Regions from separate parts of the Streptomyces sp. NPDC047453 genome, predicted to be linked through region 2. Evidence: riboswitches for the same ligand, from Rfam matches in the RefSeq annotation. Region 2 holds a riboswitch; the other holds the start of a gene.

Region 1 (7,675 bases), on a different contig from region 2:
GGCCGGGGTAGCCCTCGGCGTACTTGTTGGTGAGGACCGAGCCCTGCGCCTCCATGACCGCCACCGGGGCGAAGTTCTCGGAGGCGATCATCTCCAGCGTGGACTGCTGGCGGTGCAGCTCGGCGTCGACCGCGGCGGCGACGTCCGGGTCGAGCTCGTGCAGGGGTGTGTTGAGAGCAGTCATGTGCGTGTGTCCGATTCTCAGCCGGCCGTCTCGGCGGCGTACTCGTCGGCGGAGAGCAGGTCGGCGGGCTCCTCGGCCAGGCGCACCTTGAACAGCCAGCCGCCCTCGAAGGGCGCGGAGTTCACCAGCGACGGGTCGTTCACGACGTCCTCGTTGATCTCGGTGATCTCGCCGCTGACGGGGGAGTACAGGTCGGACACCGACTTGGTCGACTCCAGCTCACCGCAGGTCTCGCCCGCGGCCACCGTGTCGCCGACCTCCGGGAGCTGGGCGTAGACGACATCGCCGAGCGCGTTGGCCGCGAACTCCGTGATGCCGACCGTCGCCACGCCGTCCTCGACGGGCGACAGCCACTCGTGCTCCTTGCTGTAGCGCAGATGCTGAGGGTTGTTCATGGCCAGAATTCTCCTGTACGCGAGTCAATGATGATGAATGAGGGACTGCGAAAGGCGTGCGTGACCAGGGGTGACGTGTCTCACGTCGCCTCCGTGCCGGCTACGGCGGTGTCACTTCCGCCGCTTCGTCACTTCTGCCGCTTGTAGAAGGGCAGCGCCACGACCTCGTACGGCTCGTGGCTGCCCCGGATGTCCACACCGACACCGGACGTGCCCGGAGCGGCGTGCGCGGCGTCGATGTACGCCATGGCGATCGGCTTGCCCAGGGTGGGGGAGGGAGCGCCGGAGGTGACCTCGCCGATCACCTCGCCGCCCGCGACGACCGCGTACCCGGCGCGCGGGACCCGGCGGCCTTCGGCGACCAGGCCGACGAGCACCCGGGGCGGCTCGGCGGCGGCGCGCTCGGCGGCGGCCAGCAACGCCTCGCGGCCCACGAAGTCGCCCTCCTTCTCGAACTTGACCACCCGGCCGAGGCCCGCGTCGAACGGGGTCAGCGAGGTCGACAGCTCGTGCCCGTACAGCGGCATGCCCGCCTCCAGGCGCAGCGTGTCCCGGCAGGACAGGCCGCACGGGACAAGACCGGCGTCCGCGCCGGCCTCGGTCAGCGCCTGCCACAGCTTCTCCGCGTCGCCCGGGGCCACGAACAGCTCGAAGCCGTCCTCGCCGGTGTAGCCGGTGCGCGCGATCAGCGCGGGGACGCCGGCGACCGTGCCGGGGAGCCCGGCGTAGTACTTCAGGCCCTCCAGGTCGGCGTCGGTGAGGGACTTCAGGATGCCGGCGGACTCGGGGCCCTGCACGGCGAGCAGCGCGTAGTTGTCCCGGTCGTCGCGCACCTCGGCGTCGAAGCCCGCCGCCCGCTCGGTCAGCGCGTCGAGCACGACCTGGGCGTTGGAGGCGTTGGCGACGACCAGGTACTCGGTCTCGCCCAGGCGGTAGACGATCAGGTCGTCCAGGATGCCGCCGTCGGCCTGGCAGATCATGGTGTAGCGGGCGCGGCCGAGGCCGACGGTGGCGATGTTGCCGACCAGGGCGTGGTTCAGCAGCGCGACGGCCTGCGGGCCGGTGACGGTGATCTCGCCCATGTGGGACAGGTCGAAGAGGCCGGCCTTCGTCCGTACGGCGATGTGCTCGTCGCGCTCGGAGCCGTAGCGCAGGGGCATGTCCCAGCCGGCGAAGTCGGTCATCGTCGCGCCGAGCGAACGGTGCAGCGCGTCGAGCGCGGTGCGGCGGGGTCGGTCGGGTTCGGTACTGCTCATCGGACGGTCTCCAAGGCATGGCAGGCGAGGACGGATCAAGTCCTCCCCATCTGTCATCGGAACCTGAGAGGTTCGCCATGACCGCCGTCGGACGGACGGTGCACGGCTTGCACCTTGGGTGGAGCCACTGCGCCAGCGGCCCGCTTTTCAGATGTGCCTCGCCCGCGCGGTAACGGGGCCTGAGAGATTCAAGGGAGGTACTTGCTCCTTCGGCGCCCCAGCGAGACGGCTGGGGACTCTCCCGCGCGGATTCAAGCGGCCGATATGCAGTTGCGCGCACATCATTGCACGCTCGGCCCGATTTGCGGCAGGGCGGCATCTGTGACCGTCCTGTGGCAGGACGTGCACGGAAACAGCGGGCGCCGCACATTACCTTCTCTTTACGATCCGTGGGGAGGAATGATGACGACGCACAGGACCGCGTTGTACGCGACGGCCCAGGCCCCCGCCCTCTTGGTCCACGACCTGCGGGACCGGTCCGGCCGCGGCCCGCGCGTGCTGCGCTTCGGCCCGCGCGACCTGGTCGTGGTGACCGGCCTGCCCGGCAGCGGCAAGTCCACGCTGATGCGGCGCGCGGTGCACGGCGTCCGCATCGACTCCCAGGACACCCGCGACCGCTGGGACGCCCACCTGGCGGCGTACCTCCCCTACGCCCTGTACCGCCCCCTGGTCCGCCTCGCCCACTTCGCGGGGCTGCGCCGGGCGCTGCGCTCCGGGGCGGCGCTCGTGGTCCACGACTGCGGCACGCAGCCCTGGGTCCGCGCCTGGCTGGCCCGCACCGCCCGCCGCCGCGGCGGCACCCTGCACCTCGTCCTGCTGGACGTCGCCCCCGGCACCGCCCTGACCGGCCAGCACGCACGGGGCCGCGGTGTCTCCCGCTACGCCTTCCACCGCCACCGCCGCGCCACCGCCGCCCTGCTCCACGCGGTGGAGCGGAACACCCTGCCAACGGGCTGCGGCTCGGCGGTCCTCCTGGACCGCGAGGCAGCGACCCGCCTGCACCGCATCGATTTCGCACCCTGAGGCCCGCGCGGTCGGCGCGCGAGCCCCGTTCGGCGCCGGAGGCCACCCGCCCGCCGGACACGCCCCTGCCGACCCCGCGCCGACACCAGCCCCCGGGCCCGGCGGCGCAGCGCGCAGCACACGGACCGCCGACCGGACCGAGGCGCGTCTCGCGCCGTACGGAGCCCCGCTCGCTGCTGGAGGCCGCCCACCGGGCGTGCTCCACCCCGCCCGCGCAACCGCCCGGCCCTGGGTCCAGCGGCCGACGGCGCAGCGCGCAGTACCCGGACCGCTGACCGGACGGAGGCGCGTCTCGTGCCACGCGGACCGCTGGTCGGATCAGGGCGCGGTGTCTTGCGCCCTCTGGTGCCACCGCCGTTCTGCCGGGGGCTGCGGCTCTGCGGCCCTGCTGGACAGTGAGACGGGGGCGCTGACTCGGCGGACCGAGTTCGCGACCTGAGGACCGTGCGCGGTCCTGCGCGGCGGCCGGCGCGCGGAGCGTCCTTCGCTGCTGGAGGCCGCCCACCGGGCGTGCTCCGACCCGCCCGCGCAACCGCCCGGCCCCGCCCCGGCCCCGCCCCGGGTCCAGCAGTCGGCAGTGCGGCGCGCAGCGCACGGACCGCGGGCCGGATCAGGGCGCGGTGTCGCGCGGTGCGCCCTCCGGCGACGCCGCCGGCCCGCCCGCGCGATCGTCCGGCTCCCCGCTCCGACAGCCGACCCACCCCGGGGTCGGGCGGCCCGTGGGTGGTGGGTCGGCCGGCGGGTGTGCTCGCGTGGGGGCTGGTCGTGGGATTTTCCGTGAGGTTCGGGCGTGTACCCGATAGCCTTTCGGCCACAGCAGTGTTCACAGCAGGCGGTAGCAGATGGACTTCCCGGCGGACTTCTCCGCGGACCTTCCGGCACAGGCGCAATCCCATCCCCACGGCGGATGGCCCGGCAACGAGCTGGAGGAGGTGCTGTCCGCCTCCCTCGGCGTCCCGACCGCCGGTGGCCGGATCGTCGAGGTCCTCGGCCGCAGCCTCGTCTGGGTGCCCCTGCCCAACGGCGGCGGTCCGCACAGCGGCCCGCTCGACCTGCCCACGCTGGAGATCGACGGCCAGGCGTACGTGCCGGTCTTCAGCTCCGAGGAGCAGTTCCGCCGGGCCGTGGGCCCGCACATGGCGTACACCGTCGCGCCCGCCGTGGACTTCGCGCGCGGACTGCCCCCGCAGGCCGGCATCGCGCTCAACCCGGACGGCGTGGTCGGCGTCCCGCTGCCGCCGGCCGCGGTGGCCGAATTGTGCCGGGCGGGGCGCACCCCGCTGGACGGCCTGTCGAACGGCGGCCGCGTCCGCCTCTTCGAACCGGACTGGCAGGACGACCCGGTGGACTTCCTCGCCGCCGCCGGCGCCGAGTTCGCCGAGGCCGGCGTGGTCAGCACCGCCCGCCGCTGCCTGGCCGCCGTCGAGACGGACGACCCGGTCATGTTCATAGGCGTCGAACTGTCCCAGTGGGAGGGCGACCCCCAGGCCGCCCCCCTGGACGCCCTGGGCCGCGCCCTGACGAAGACCCCGGCCCGGTGGCCGGTCAACCTGGTCCTCCTGGACGTGGCCCAGGATCCCGTGGCGGACTGGATGAGGGAGAACCTCCGCCCGTTCTACCAGCACGCCCACTGAGCCCGATCCGGAACGCCGGGGAAGCGCACACGATCCGCAGCCGGCGGCGCACGGCGAGTCCCCGGCCGCCGGACGGCGGCTCTAAGCTAGGCCTGCCGTCACTTTCCCGCCTGCCCGCCGGGCGGACGACGGGAAGGTGACGACAGGACCCGGCCCCACGGCTCGGTCGAAACGTCGGTTGTATGGAGGGGCGGTACAAGTGAGCGCCAGCGGCACCACGGCCGGGCAGGTCGAGCAGACGCTGCGCCAGGTGACGCCCGGGCGTTACGACGCCTACGAGGCGCTGCTGCGCGCGCTGGCGACCCCCTCCTCCGGCCAGGTCTGGATGCTGCTCTGGCACGGCCAGGCGGGCTCCCCCGACGCCCAGTACGGCCACATGGAGGTCGACGGCCACGGCTACGCGCCCTGCGTGACCTCCGCCCAGGAGCTGTCGGCGAGCGGCTGGAACCGTTCGTACGAGGTCGTGGACGGTCTCGACGTGGCCCGCACCCTCTACCCCGACCACTACGGCCTCTGGCTGAACCCGCACGCCCCGGGCGGCGGCGTCGGCATCCCGTGGCTGGACCTGCGCCGCATCGCCACCGGTCTTGACCGCCAGCCCGCGGGCCCCCTCCGGCTGTCCGAACCCGCCGTAGAGGCCTCGCAGTTCTACGCCCTGCTCACCCAGAACGCCCACCGTACCCCGGCCCTGCGCTCGCTGCGCCGCGCCTGGGTGCAGCCCGCGCTCGGAGCGCCGTATCTCGCCATCGGCCTCGACGTGTACGACACCTCACCGCCGGCCGTCGACTCGGTGCGCGTGATGATGCAGCAGTCCATCGGCGCCGTCCCCGACGGGCTGCCGGTGTCGACCGTCGCGATGTCCGACGAATACGACCCGGTCGCGATGTGGCTGCGCGCCAACTCCCGCCCGTTCTACGACCGGGAGACCCCCGCGGCCCCCGCGCAGGCCCCGGCGGCCGGCTACGGCTATCCGCCGGTGCGCGGCGGCTACTGATCCGTCCGGTCCGTCCGCCGGCAGGGCTCACGCACCGGTGATCCTCTGCGCGCGTAGATGGATGCGGATGGTCCGTTTTTGCCGTGGGCCGCCCCAACTGGTCCCTGTCCGACCCCCGTTACCCACTGTCCGGATAACGGAACCCCACTACCCGCATCACGTTTGCGCATCCATTCACCGCCAAGACTGGCAACAGATCACCATGGCGTTGAAGACTCCCGCACCAAGGGGCGTTCGCCCCTGTGTACGACGGACTGAACAGCCGCCACAGCGGCAAGCGCGGGCCGGCCACCGCCGGTTGAGAGGGGTCCCTGCCAGATGACGGCACCACTGCACGAGCCGACCGCGGAAGCGGCCCCGAGCGCTGCCGACGAGGCGACGGCCGCCGGCGTCGCTGCCAAGGCGGTACAGGGGCGTTCCCTGGGCCGGATCGCCTGGGAGCGCCTCAAGCGGGACAAACTCGCCCTGACGGGCGGCATCGTCGTGCTCCTGCTCATCCTGGTCGCGCTGCTCGCGCCCGTGATCGCGCACGTGGTCGGTCAGGACCCCGAGTTGCACCACGAGGACCTGATCGACCCGCTCTTCGGCACCCCCAAGGGTTCCCTCGGCGGCATGAGCGGCGAGCACCTCCTCGGCGTCGAGCCGGTCAGCGGCCGCGACATCTTCGCCCGCATCGTCTACGGCGCCCAGATCTCGCTGCTCGTGGGCTTCCTGTCCGCCGTGGTCGCCGTCATCCTGGGCACCGTCCTCGGCATCCTCGCCGGCTTCTTCGGCGGTTGGGTGGACGCGGCGATCAGCCGGGTCATGGACGGCCTGCTCGCCTTCCCTCAGCTGCTGTTCATCATCGCGCTGGTCTCCGTCATGCCGAACGAGATGCTCGGCCTGTCCGGCACGGGTGTGCGCGTCTTCGTGATGATCCTCGTCATCGGCTTCTTCGGCTGGCCCTACATCGGCCGCGTGGTGCGCGGCCAGACGCTCTCGCTGCGCGAACGCGAGTACGTCGAGGCGGCACGCTCGCTCGGCGCCGGTCGCTTCTACATCCTGTTCAAGGAGCTGCTGCCCAACCTCGTGGCGCCGATCATCGTGTACACGACGATGATGATCCCGACCAACATCCTCACCGAGGCCGCGCTCAGCTTCCTCGGCGTGGGCGTCAAGCCGCCGACCGCCTCCTGGGGCCAGATGCTCTCGACTGCCATCGACTACTACGAGTCGGACCCCATGTACATGGTGGTCCCCGGTGTGGCGATCTTCATCACCGTCCTTGCCTTCAACCTCTTCGGCGACGGCGTGCGCGACGCGCTCGACCCCAAGGGCTCCCGCTGAACTGCCCTACCCCCAGCGACCCGTGCACCTACACGGGGTCTCTCATCTATCCGGAGGATCCGAGAACGTGACTACCCAACGCACCTCAGGGCGGCGCAAGCAGGCCGTGGCCGCTGCTGCTGTGGTCGCCGCGCTGCTGACCACGGCGGCGTGCGGCGGCGGCAAGGACGACAACGGCGGTGGTGGCGGTTCGAAGACCGGCGCGGCCGGCTTCGACGCAGCCAACAACAAGGTCGCCCAGGCATCCGAGGCCAAGAAGGGCGGCACGCTGAAGTTCGCCTCCGCCCAGGACGCCGACTCGTGGGACACCACGCGCGGCTACTACGGCATGATGTGGAACTTCTCCCGCTACTACAGCCGCCAGCTGGTCACGAACAAGACGGAGCCCGGCAAGGCCGGCGCCGAGCTGACCCCGGACCTCGCCACGGATCTCGCCAAGGTCACCGACGACGGCAAGACCTACACCTACACGCTGCGCGACGACGTGACGTGGGAGGACGGCAAGCCGATCACCTCCAAGGACGTCAAGTACGGCATCGAGCGCGTCTGGGCGCAGGACGTGCTGTCCGGCGGTCCGACCTACCTGAAGGAGGTCCTGGACCCGGACGGCAAGTACCAGGGCCCCTACAAGGACAAGGACAAGGAACACCTGGGTCTGAAGGCGATCGACACGCCGGACGACAAGACCATCGTCTTCCACCTGCCGAAGGCCAACTCGGACTTCGAGCAGATGCTGTCCCTGATCTCGGCGTCCCCCGTCCGCCAGGACATGGACACCAAGTCCAAGTACGGTCAGCACCCGTTCTCCTCGGGCCCGTACAAGTTCGCCTCGTACAGCCCCGGCAAGGACCTGAAGCTCGTCC
Region 2 (7,675 bases):
TCGCCGAAGGCCTGGTCGATCCGGCGCACCGGCGGCCAGTACTTGTCGGCCACCGAGACCCCGGCCGGGAAGACGGCCTCCTCACGGGTGTAGCCGTGCTGCCACTCCCCGCCGAGAGCGGCGGCGGTGTGCGGGGCGCCGTACAGCGGGTTGTCGTCCGCCGGCCACTGGCCGGAACCGACCTTCTCGATCTCGGCGCGGATCGCGATCATGGCATCGCAGAACCGGTCCAGCTCGGCCAGGTCCTCGGACTCGGTCGGCTCGATCATCAGCGTGCCGGCCACCGGGAACGACATCGTCGGCGCGTGGAAGCCGTAGTCGATCAGCCGCTTGGCCACGTCGTCCACGCTCACCCCGGTCGCCTTGGTCAGCGGGCGCAGGTCGATGATGCACTCGTGGGCGACCAGGCCGCCGGGACCGGTGTAGAGCACCGGGTAGTGCGGCTCGAGGCGCTTGGCGACGTAGTTGGCGCTGAGCACGGCGACCTGCGTGGCCCGCTTGAGGCCCTCGCCGCCCATCAGGCGGACGTAGGCCCAGGAGATCGGCAGGATGCCGGCCGAGCCCCACGGCGCGGCCGAGATCGGGCCGACTCCGGTCTCGGGACCGGCGTCGGGCTGGAGCGGGTGGTTGGGCAGGTACGGCGCCAGGTGGGAGCGCACACCGACCGGGCCGACGCCGGGACCGCCGCCGCCGTGCGGGATGCAGAACGTCTTGTGCAGGTTCAGGTGGGAGACGTCGCCGCCGAAGTGGCCCGGCTTGGCGAGGCCCACCAGGGCGTTGAGGTTGGCGCCGTCGACGTACACCTGGCCGCCGGCCTCGTGGACCTGCGCGCAGATGTCGGCGACGTGCTCCTCGAACACGCCGTGCGTGGACGGGTAGGTGATCATCAGCACGGCCAGCTGCTCGCGGTACTGCTCGATCTTCGCCCGCAGGTCCTCGACGTCGATCTCGCCGTCCTCGGAGGTCTTGACGACGACGACCTTCATGCCGGCCATCACGGCGCTGGCGGCGTTGGTGCCGTGCGCGGAGGACGGGATGAGGCAGATGGTGCGCTGCTCGTCGCCGTTGGCACGGTGGTAGCCGCGCACGGCGAGCAGACCGGCCAGCTCGCCCTGGGAACCGGCGTTCGGCTGAAGGGAGACCTTGTCGTAGCCGGTGACCTCGGCGAGACGTTCCTCCAGCTCGCGGATGAGGGTGAGGTAGCCCTGCGCCTGCTCGGCGGGCACGAAGGGGTGCAGCTGCCCGAACTCCGGCCAGGTGACCGGCTCCATCTCGGTCGTCGCGTTGAGCTTCATGGTGCACGAGCCCAGCGGGATCATGCCGCGGTCGAGCGCGTAGTCGCGGTCGGACAGCCGGCGCAGGTAGCGCAGCATCGCGGTCTCGGACCGGTACTGGTGGAAGACCGGGTGGGTGAGGTAGGCGTCGTCGCGCAGCAGCGCCTCGGGCAGCGCGTCCTCGGCGGCGGCGTCCAGCGCCTCGATGTCGCCCCCGACGCCGAAGGCGGCCCACACGGCGCGCAGCCGGTCCCGGGTGGTGGTCTCGTCGCAGGCGACCGAGACGTGGTCGGCGTCGACCAGGCGCAGGTTCACGCCGCCCTCGCGGGCCGCGGCGACGACCTCGGCGGCACGCCCCTCGGCCTTGACGGTCAGGGTGTCGAAGTACGCGCCGTGCACGACCTCGAAGCCGCCGGCCTCGAGGCCCTCGGCGAGGACCGTGGCGTAGCGGTGGGTGCGCAGCGCGATGTCCCGCAGGCCCTCGGGGCCGTGGTAGACCGCGTACATGCCTGCCATGACGGCGAGCAGCACCTGGGCGGTGCAGATGTTGCTGGTGGCCTTCTCGCGGCGGATGTGCTGCTCACGGGTCTGCAGGGCGAGGCGGTAGGCCTTGTTGCCGTCGGCGTCGACGGAGACGCCGACCAGGCGGCCGGGCAGGCTGCGCGCGAACTTCTCGCGCACCGCCATGTAGCCGGCGTGCGGGCCGCCGAAGCCCATCGGCACACCGAAGCGCTGGGTGGTGCCGACGGCGATGTCCGCGCCGAGCTCGCCGGGCGACTTCAGCAGGGTGAGCGCGAGCAGGTCGGCGGCGACGGTGACCAGGGCGCCCAGCTCGTGCGCCTGGTCGATGACGGGCTTCAGGTCGCGCACGGCGCCGGAGGCGCCCGGGTACTGCAGGAGCACGCCGTTGATCTCGCGCTCGGCGATCTCGGCGGGGATGCCCGCGCCCAGGTCGGCGACGACGACCTCGACGCCGGTCGGCTCGGCGCGGGTCTCGATGACGGCGATGGTCTGCGGCAGCGCGTCCGCGTCGACCAGGAACAGGCCCTTCTTGTTCTTGCCCATGCGCCGGGACAGCGCCATGGCCTCGGCGGCGGCGGTGCCCTCGTCGAGCAGCGACGCGCCGGAGGTCGGCAGACCGGTCAGGTCGGCGACCACGGTCTGGAAGTTCAGCAGCGCCTCGAGGCGGCCCTGGGAGATCTCCGGCTGGTAGGGGGTGTAGGCGGTGTACCAGGCCGGGTTCTCCATGACGTTGCGCAGGATGACCGGCGGGGTGAAGGTCCCGTAGTAGCCGAGTCCGATCATCGAGCCGAGGACCTGGTTGCGGTCGGCGAGGGAGCGCAGCTCGGCCAGCACCTCGGCCTCGGTGCGGGCGCCGGGCAGGTCGAGCGCGTCGGCGTTCTTGATCACATCGGGCACCGCGGCGGCGGTGAGCTCGTCGAGCGAGCCGTAGCCGACCTGCGCGAGCATCTTGGCCCGCGCCTCCTGGTCGGGCCCGATGTGGCGCTGTTCGAAGGGGATGCCCTGTTCGAGCTCGGAGAGCGGAATGCGCTGGGCGGTCATTGCGGAGGCCTCCTGGTCTGACACGACCTTCGAGGGACACCCCGGCACGGGTGCCCCGACGGCCTCCCCCTCTGTCATCTCAACCTGAGAGCTTCACCGGGCCGCCCGAGGGCTCCCGGTTTTCACCGTCGGTGAGAGCGGAAGCCGTCGACAACCGCTCTGCTTTCCAGAGTGACCTCGTCCGTGCGGTACGTGGGCCTGAGAGATTCCGGGGAGGATTTGCTCCTTCGGCGCCCCCGGTGGTGCCGGAGGGCTCTCCCGCACGGGGTCAGCAGCCGTTGCCAGAGTACCAGCGGGCCGGCCGCACGGGTCTTCGAGTGGCCGCCATGCTGAATGTGCTCTTTTGTAGTGGTTACGGATGAGTTGCGACCACGTGGAGGGACAGTGCAGACGGAGATCGATCCGCGCAACCTGATCGGCCGCAAGGCGTTCGACCGCAGCGGCCACAAGATCGGCACGGTGGACGAGGTCTACCTCGACGACGCGACCGGTGTGCCGGAGTGGGCGGCCATACGCACCGGCTTGTTCTCCCGGGACGCCTTCGTCCCCCTGGAGCCCAGCGAACTGGTCGAGGGCGCCCTGCGCGTCCCCTTCGACCGCGCACTGATCAAGGAGGCCCCCGACTTCGGCGTGGGCCGCCATCTGTCCCCGGAGCAGGAACTGCAGCTCTACCACCACTACGGCCTCGACGTGGCCCCTCCGCCGACCGTTCCGGACCACCACTTCGGCAAGCTGGCAGGCTCCGGCTCGGGCCCGGACGAGAGCTGAGCCGGCGGGACCGGAGGTACCGAAGGAACCAGAGGAAGGGGCTCGGCCGGCTCCAGGTCCGGGTCGTCCATGAGGAAGGTGCGTACCCGGCCCGGCGCGGAGTCGGGGGTCTCGAAGCGCACGGTGACGCGGCCGAGGCCGCTGCCCTGCACCCATCCGTGGCCGTATCCGGCGTGCCGTACGTCGTGGCCCGCCGGCCACCGCCGCTCGGTGGGTGCCGGCTGCCGCTCGGCGGGTTCCTCCGGCCGCTCCTCGGCCGGGCCCTCCGCCTGCGCGCCCGCGGCCTGCGCGAACAGGTCCTCCTGGGTGTAGTCGGCGAGCCCGGACACGCCTACGCCGAGCAGCCGTACGCCGCCGGTGGTGTCCACGGAGTCCAGCAGCCGGGCGGCCGCCTCCCGTATCACCGCGGGGTCGTCGGTGGGTCCCCGCAAGGTCTCGGAGCGGGTCAGGGTGGAGAAGTCGTAGCGGCGCACCTTCAGCACGATGGTGCGCCCCGACAGACCGGCCCCGCGCAGCCGCCGCACGCACCGGTCGGCCAGTCGCTGCACCTCCAGGGCCACCCGGACGCGGTCGTGGATGTCCACGTCGTAGGTGTCCTCGACGGACACCGACTTCGTCTCGCGCTCGGCGACGACGGGACGCTCGTCGTGGGCCAGCGCCATCGCGTACAGCGCGTGCCCGTGCGCTTTGCCGAGCAGCCGTACGAGCTCGTCCTCGCCGGCCTCGGCGATCTCCTCGACGGTGTGGATCCCGGCCCGCCGCAGATGGTCGCCCGTGGCCGGGCCCACCCCCGGCAGGGTCCGCACGGACAGCGGACCGAGCAGGGCCCGCTCGGTGCCGGGCTCGATGAGCACCAGCCCGTCGGGCTTGGCCTGCTCGGAGCCGATCTTGGCGAGCATCTTGGCGGTGGCCAGCCCCACGGACCCCGTGAGCCCCGTGACGGTCCGGATGTCGGCACGCAGCTTCGTCCCCGCCAGCCGGGCTGACTCCGCGTCCCAGGCGGCTCCCCCGGCCTCCAGGTCCACGAACGCCTCATCCAGGCTCAGCGGCTCCACCAGGGGCGACAGCGCCCGCAGAAGGCCCATCACCCGCTCGCTGATGGAGCGGTAGAAGGCGAAGCGCGGCACGAGGTACGCGGCGTTCGGCGCCAGCCGCCTCGCCTGGGCCATGGGCATCGCGGAGTGGACGCCGAAGACGCGCGCCTCGTACGACGCCGTGGCCACCACCCCGCGCGGCCCCAGCCCGCCCACGACCACGGCCTTCCCGCGCAGACTCGGCTTGGACGCCTGCTCCGCGGAGGCGAAGAAGGCATCCATGTCGAGATGGAGGATCGTGGGTGCGGTTCTCACATCTACGATGCTGCACCACGCCACTGACAATGCCCCGGTTCCGGCGGCACCCGTACGGGCTCTCGAAGCCGGTCCGGGGGCCGAGCGGGCTGATCGGGCCGATGGGACCAGGTCGGTGGCCGAAACGACCGAAGCCGGCCGAGGGGCGGCTCAGACGGCCCGGTTGCGCCGCCGGGCGAGCTCGTCGCCCGGGTTGTGCCCCACGAGCGTCTCCCCGGTGTCGATGCGCTCACCGTGCAACTGCGACAGCGCGCTCTCCACATCGCGCCACACCACACCGACGGCGATGCCGAAGATTCCCTGGCCCCCCTGGAGCAGGGCGTGCACCTCGTCGGGCGACGTGCACTCGTACACCGTGGCACCATCGCTCATCAGCGTCATGCGCTCCAGGTCACGCAGACCGCACTCGCGCAGATGCTGGACGGCGCTACGGATGTTCTGCAGCGACACGCCGGTGTCGAGGAACCGCTTGACGATCTTCAGGACGACGACGTCCCGGAAGCTGTAGAGACGCTGGGTGCCGGACCCGTGGGCGGGACGCACGCTCGGCTCGACCAGCCCGGTGCGCGCCCAGTAGTCCAGTTGCCGGTAGGTGATGCCCGCGGCCGCGCAGGCCGTCGGACCGCGGTAGCCGATCTGCTCGGTCGCCATGGCCGCCGCCCCTCCGCTGCTCGGCACCGCCGTCGGTCGCTGCGGAGCACGACCGGCCACGCCCCTGACAGGGGGATACCCCCCGCTCGGTCGGAGCCGAGAGCTCGGGGGAGGGTACGGACCGCTTCCCCCGGCATTGCGTCCGGGGGCACCCCCAGCCGTACCGTCGCCGCTGCTTCTCACGCCGACCTCCGTCCTTGACCTGCCTCCTCGACGGTAGGCAGTCACCAGGGGTGCGTCAACGATCGCCACACTCGGCACGCCGAGTGATAATCACCCTAAGAGTGGTTTCGCGTACCCCATCGCTGGGAAAGGCTATCCGAATGCCACGGAGGGAGGCCGCAGGACCGTCTCCCGTGGCCCCTGCGGGCGCTTCACTGGCTGCTGGTGCCGAAGTCCTCAGGCGAGATCTGGTCGAGGAACTCGCGGAACTTCTCCACCTCGTCCTCCTGCTCGTCCGGGATCGCGATGCCCGCGTCGTCGAGCACCGTGTCGCTGCCGAAGATCGGCGTCCCGGTACGCAGGGCCAGCGCTATGGCATCGGACGGCCGGGCGCTCACCTCGACACCGCTGGCGAACACCAGCTCGGCGTAGAAGACGCCTTCACGCAGGTCCGTGATGCGCACTTCCGTGAGTTCCTGGCCGACCGCTTCCAGCACGTCCTTGAACAGGTCGTGGGTCAGCGGTCGCGCAGGGGCCATGCCCTGTTGGGCGAAGGCGATCGCCGTCGCCTCCCCTGGCCCGATCCAGATGGGGAGGTAACGGTCGCCTCCCACTTCACGCAGGAGCACGATCGGCTGGTTGGAGGGCATCTCGACCCGGACACCTACGACATCGAGCTCGTTCACACAGCAACCCTAGGCGGTGCCCCGACCGTTTGGGTAGTCGGGCCGGGCATGGGAGGAGGATCCAGCCGCCTCCCTGGGCCCGCTCACGGCAGCCGCACCCCCAGCGCGGTCTGGACGAGCACCGTGTGCAGCCGGACCGTGAGCTCCGCGAGCTCCTTGGCGCGGGCCTCCGCATGTGCCCTGGTCTGCGGGTTGCGATGCCGCTTGAGCGGGGCCACCACCTGCTCGACGAGCCCGGCCTCCCGGTCGGCGGCCGCCTTCATCACGCGCAGATGCCGGGGCTCGATCCCGAAACGCCCCAGCTCGGACACGAGCGAGGCCACGGTCACCGCCTCGGCGCCGTAGGCCCCGTCCGCCAACGGAGTGAGCAGCCCGTACGACTCCCACTCCTGCAGCTCCCCCTCCTCGATACCGACGGCGACGAGCAGCTCGGCCCGCTCGATCCGGGCCACTGGCGCCTCTGCCGATGCCGGTACGGCCGCGCCCTCACGCTGCCGGCCGACCGCCGGCAGGTGGACCGCCTCGCCGCGCTCCATCGCGTCCAGGTACTCGCGGATCACCTTCAACGGCAGGTAGTGGTCCCGCTGCATCCGCAGGACCAGGGCCAGCCGCTCGACGTCGCCGGTGCTGAACTTGCGGTACCCCGAGGGGGTGCGCCGCGGCTCGACGAGCCCTTCCGACTCCAGGAAACGGATCTTGGAGACGGTGACCTCGGGGAACTCGTCGCGCAGCACGTTCAGCACCGTGCCGATGCTCTTCAGCCCACTGTCCGTGGCGGCGGCGCCGTGCCCGGCGCCGCCGCTCGGTGATTGACGCATGGACCTTCCCTGACAGGTCAGACGCCCTGCCGGCTCGAGTAGAAGACCAGCCGGTACTTGCCGATCTGCACCTCGTCACCGTTGGACAGAGCGACCTGGTCGATCGGCTCCCGGTTGACGTACGTGCCGTTCAGACTGCCGACGTCGGCCACCGTGAACGAGCCGTCCGGGCTGCGGCGGAACTCCACATGGCGACGCGAGACCGTCACGTCGTCCAGGAAGATGTCGCTCTGCGGATGACGCCCCGCCGTGGTCAGCTCGCCGTCCAGGAGGAAGCGGCTGCCGGAGTTCGGGCCGCGGCGCACCACCAGCAGGGCCGAGCCCAGCGGCAGCGCGTCGACGGCCGCCTGCGCCTCCGGAGACAGCATCGGCGTCTGGCCGGTGGCCTCGGCGTCGTACGCCTC

Evidence for each region. A riboswitch is a leader RNA that binds a small molecule or an ion and turns the genes downstream of it on or off. The one in region 2 is predicted to bind glycine.
Region 1: it holds a riboswitch for glycine, as region 2 does, so the genes downstream of both, gcvT (glycine cleavage system aminomethyltransferase GcvT) here and gcvP (aminomethyl-transferring glycine dehydrogenase) in region 2, are expected to answer to the same signal.

Annotation. Positions count from the first base shown of each region.
Region 1 is NZ_JBEYTS010000068.1:1,214-8,888, forward strand. Features, by position in the region: gene glyA (serine hydroxymethyltransferase) at 1-184, opposite strand, end outside; gene gcvH (glycine cleavage system protein GcvH) at 202-579, opposite strand; gene gcvT (glycine cleavage system aminomethyltransferase GcvT) at 708-1,835, opposite strand; glycine riboswitch at 1,993-2,089, opposite strand; gene ABZ818_RS34500 (AAA family ATPase) at 2,238-2,858, shown strand; gene ABZ818_RS34505 (enhanced serine sensitivity protein SseB) at 3,701-4,492, shown strand; gene ABZ818_RS34510 (enhanced serine sensitivity protein SseB C-terminal domain-containing protein) at 4,692-5,486, shown strand; gene ABZ818_RS34515 (ABC transporter permease) at 5,805-6,812, shown strand; gene ABZ818_RS34520 (ABC transporter substrate-binding protein) at 6,880-7,675, shown strand, end outside.
Region 2 is NZ_JBEYTS010000015.1:146,171-153,845, forward strand. Features, by position in the region: gene gcvP (aminomethyl-transferring glycine dehydrogenase) at 1-2,837, opposite strand, end outside; glycine riboswitch at 3,014-3,108, opposite strand; gene ABZ818_RS16765 (PRC-barrel domain-containing protein) at 3,222-3,605, shown strand; gene ABZ818_RS16770 (DNA polymerase IV) at 3,515-4,954, opposite strand; gene ABZ818_RS16775 (MerR family transcriptional regulator) at 5,105-5,788, opposite strand; gene ABZ818_RS16780 (bifunctional nuclease family protein) at 5,980-6,453, opposite strand; gene ABZ818_RS16785 (MerR family transcriptional regulator) at 6,537-7,271, opposite strand; gene ABZ818_RS16790 (FHA domain-containing protein) at 7,289-7,675, opposite strand, start outside.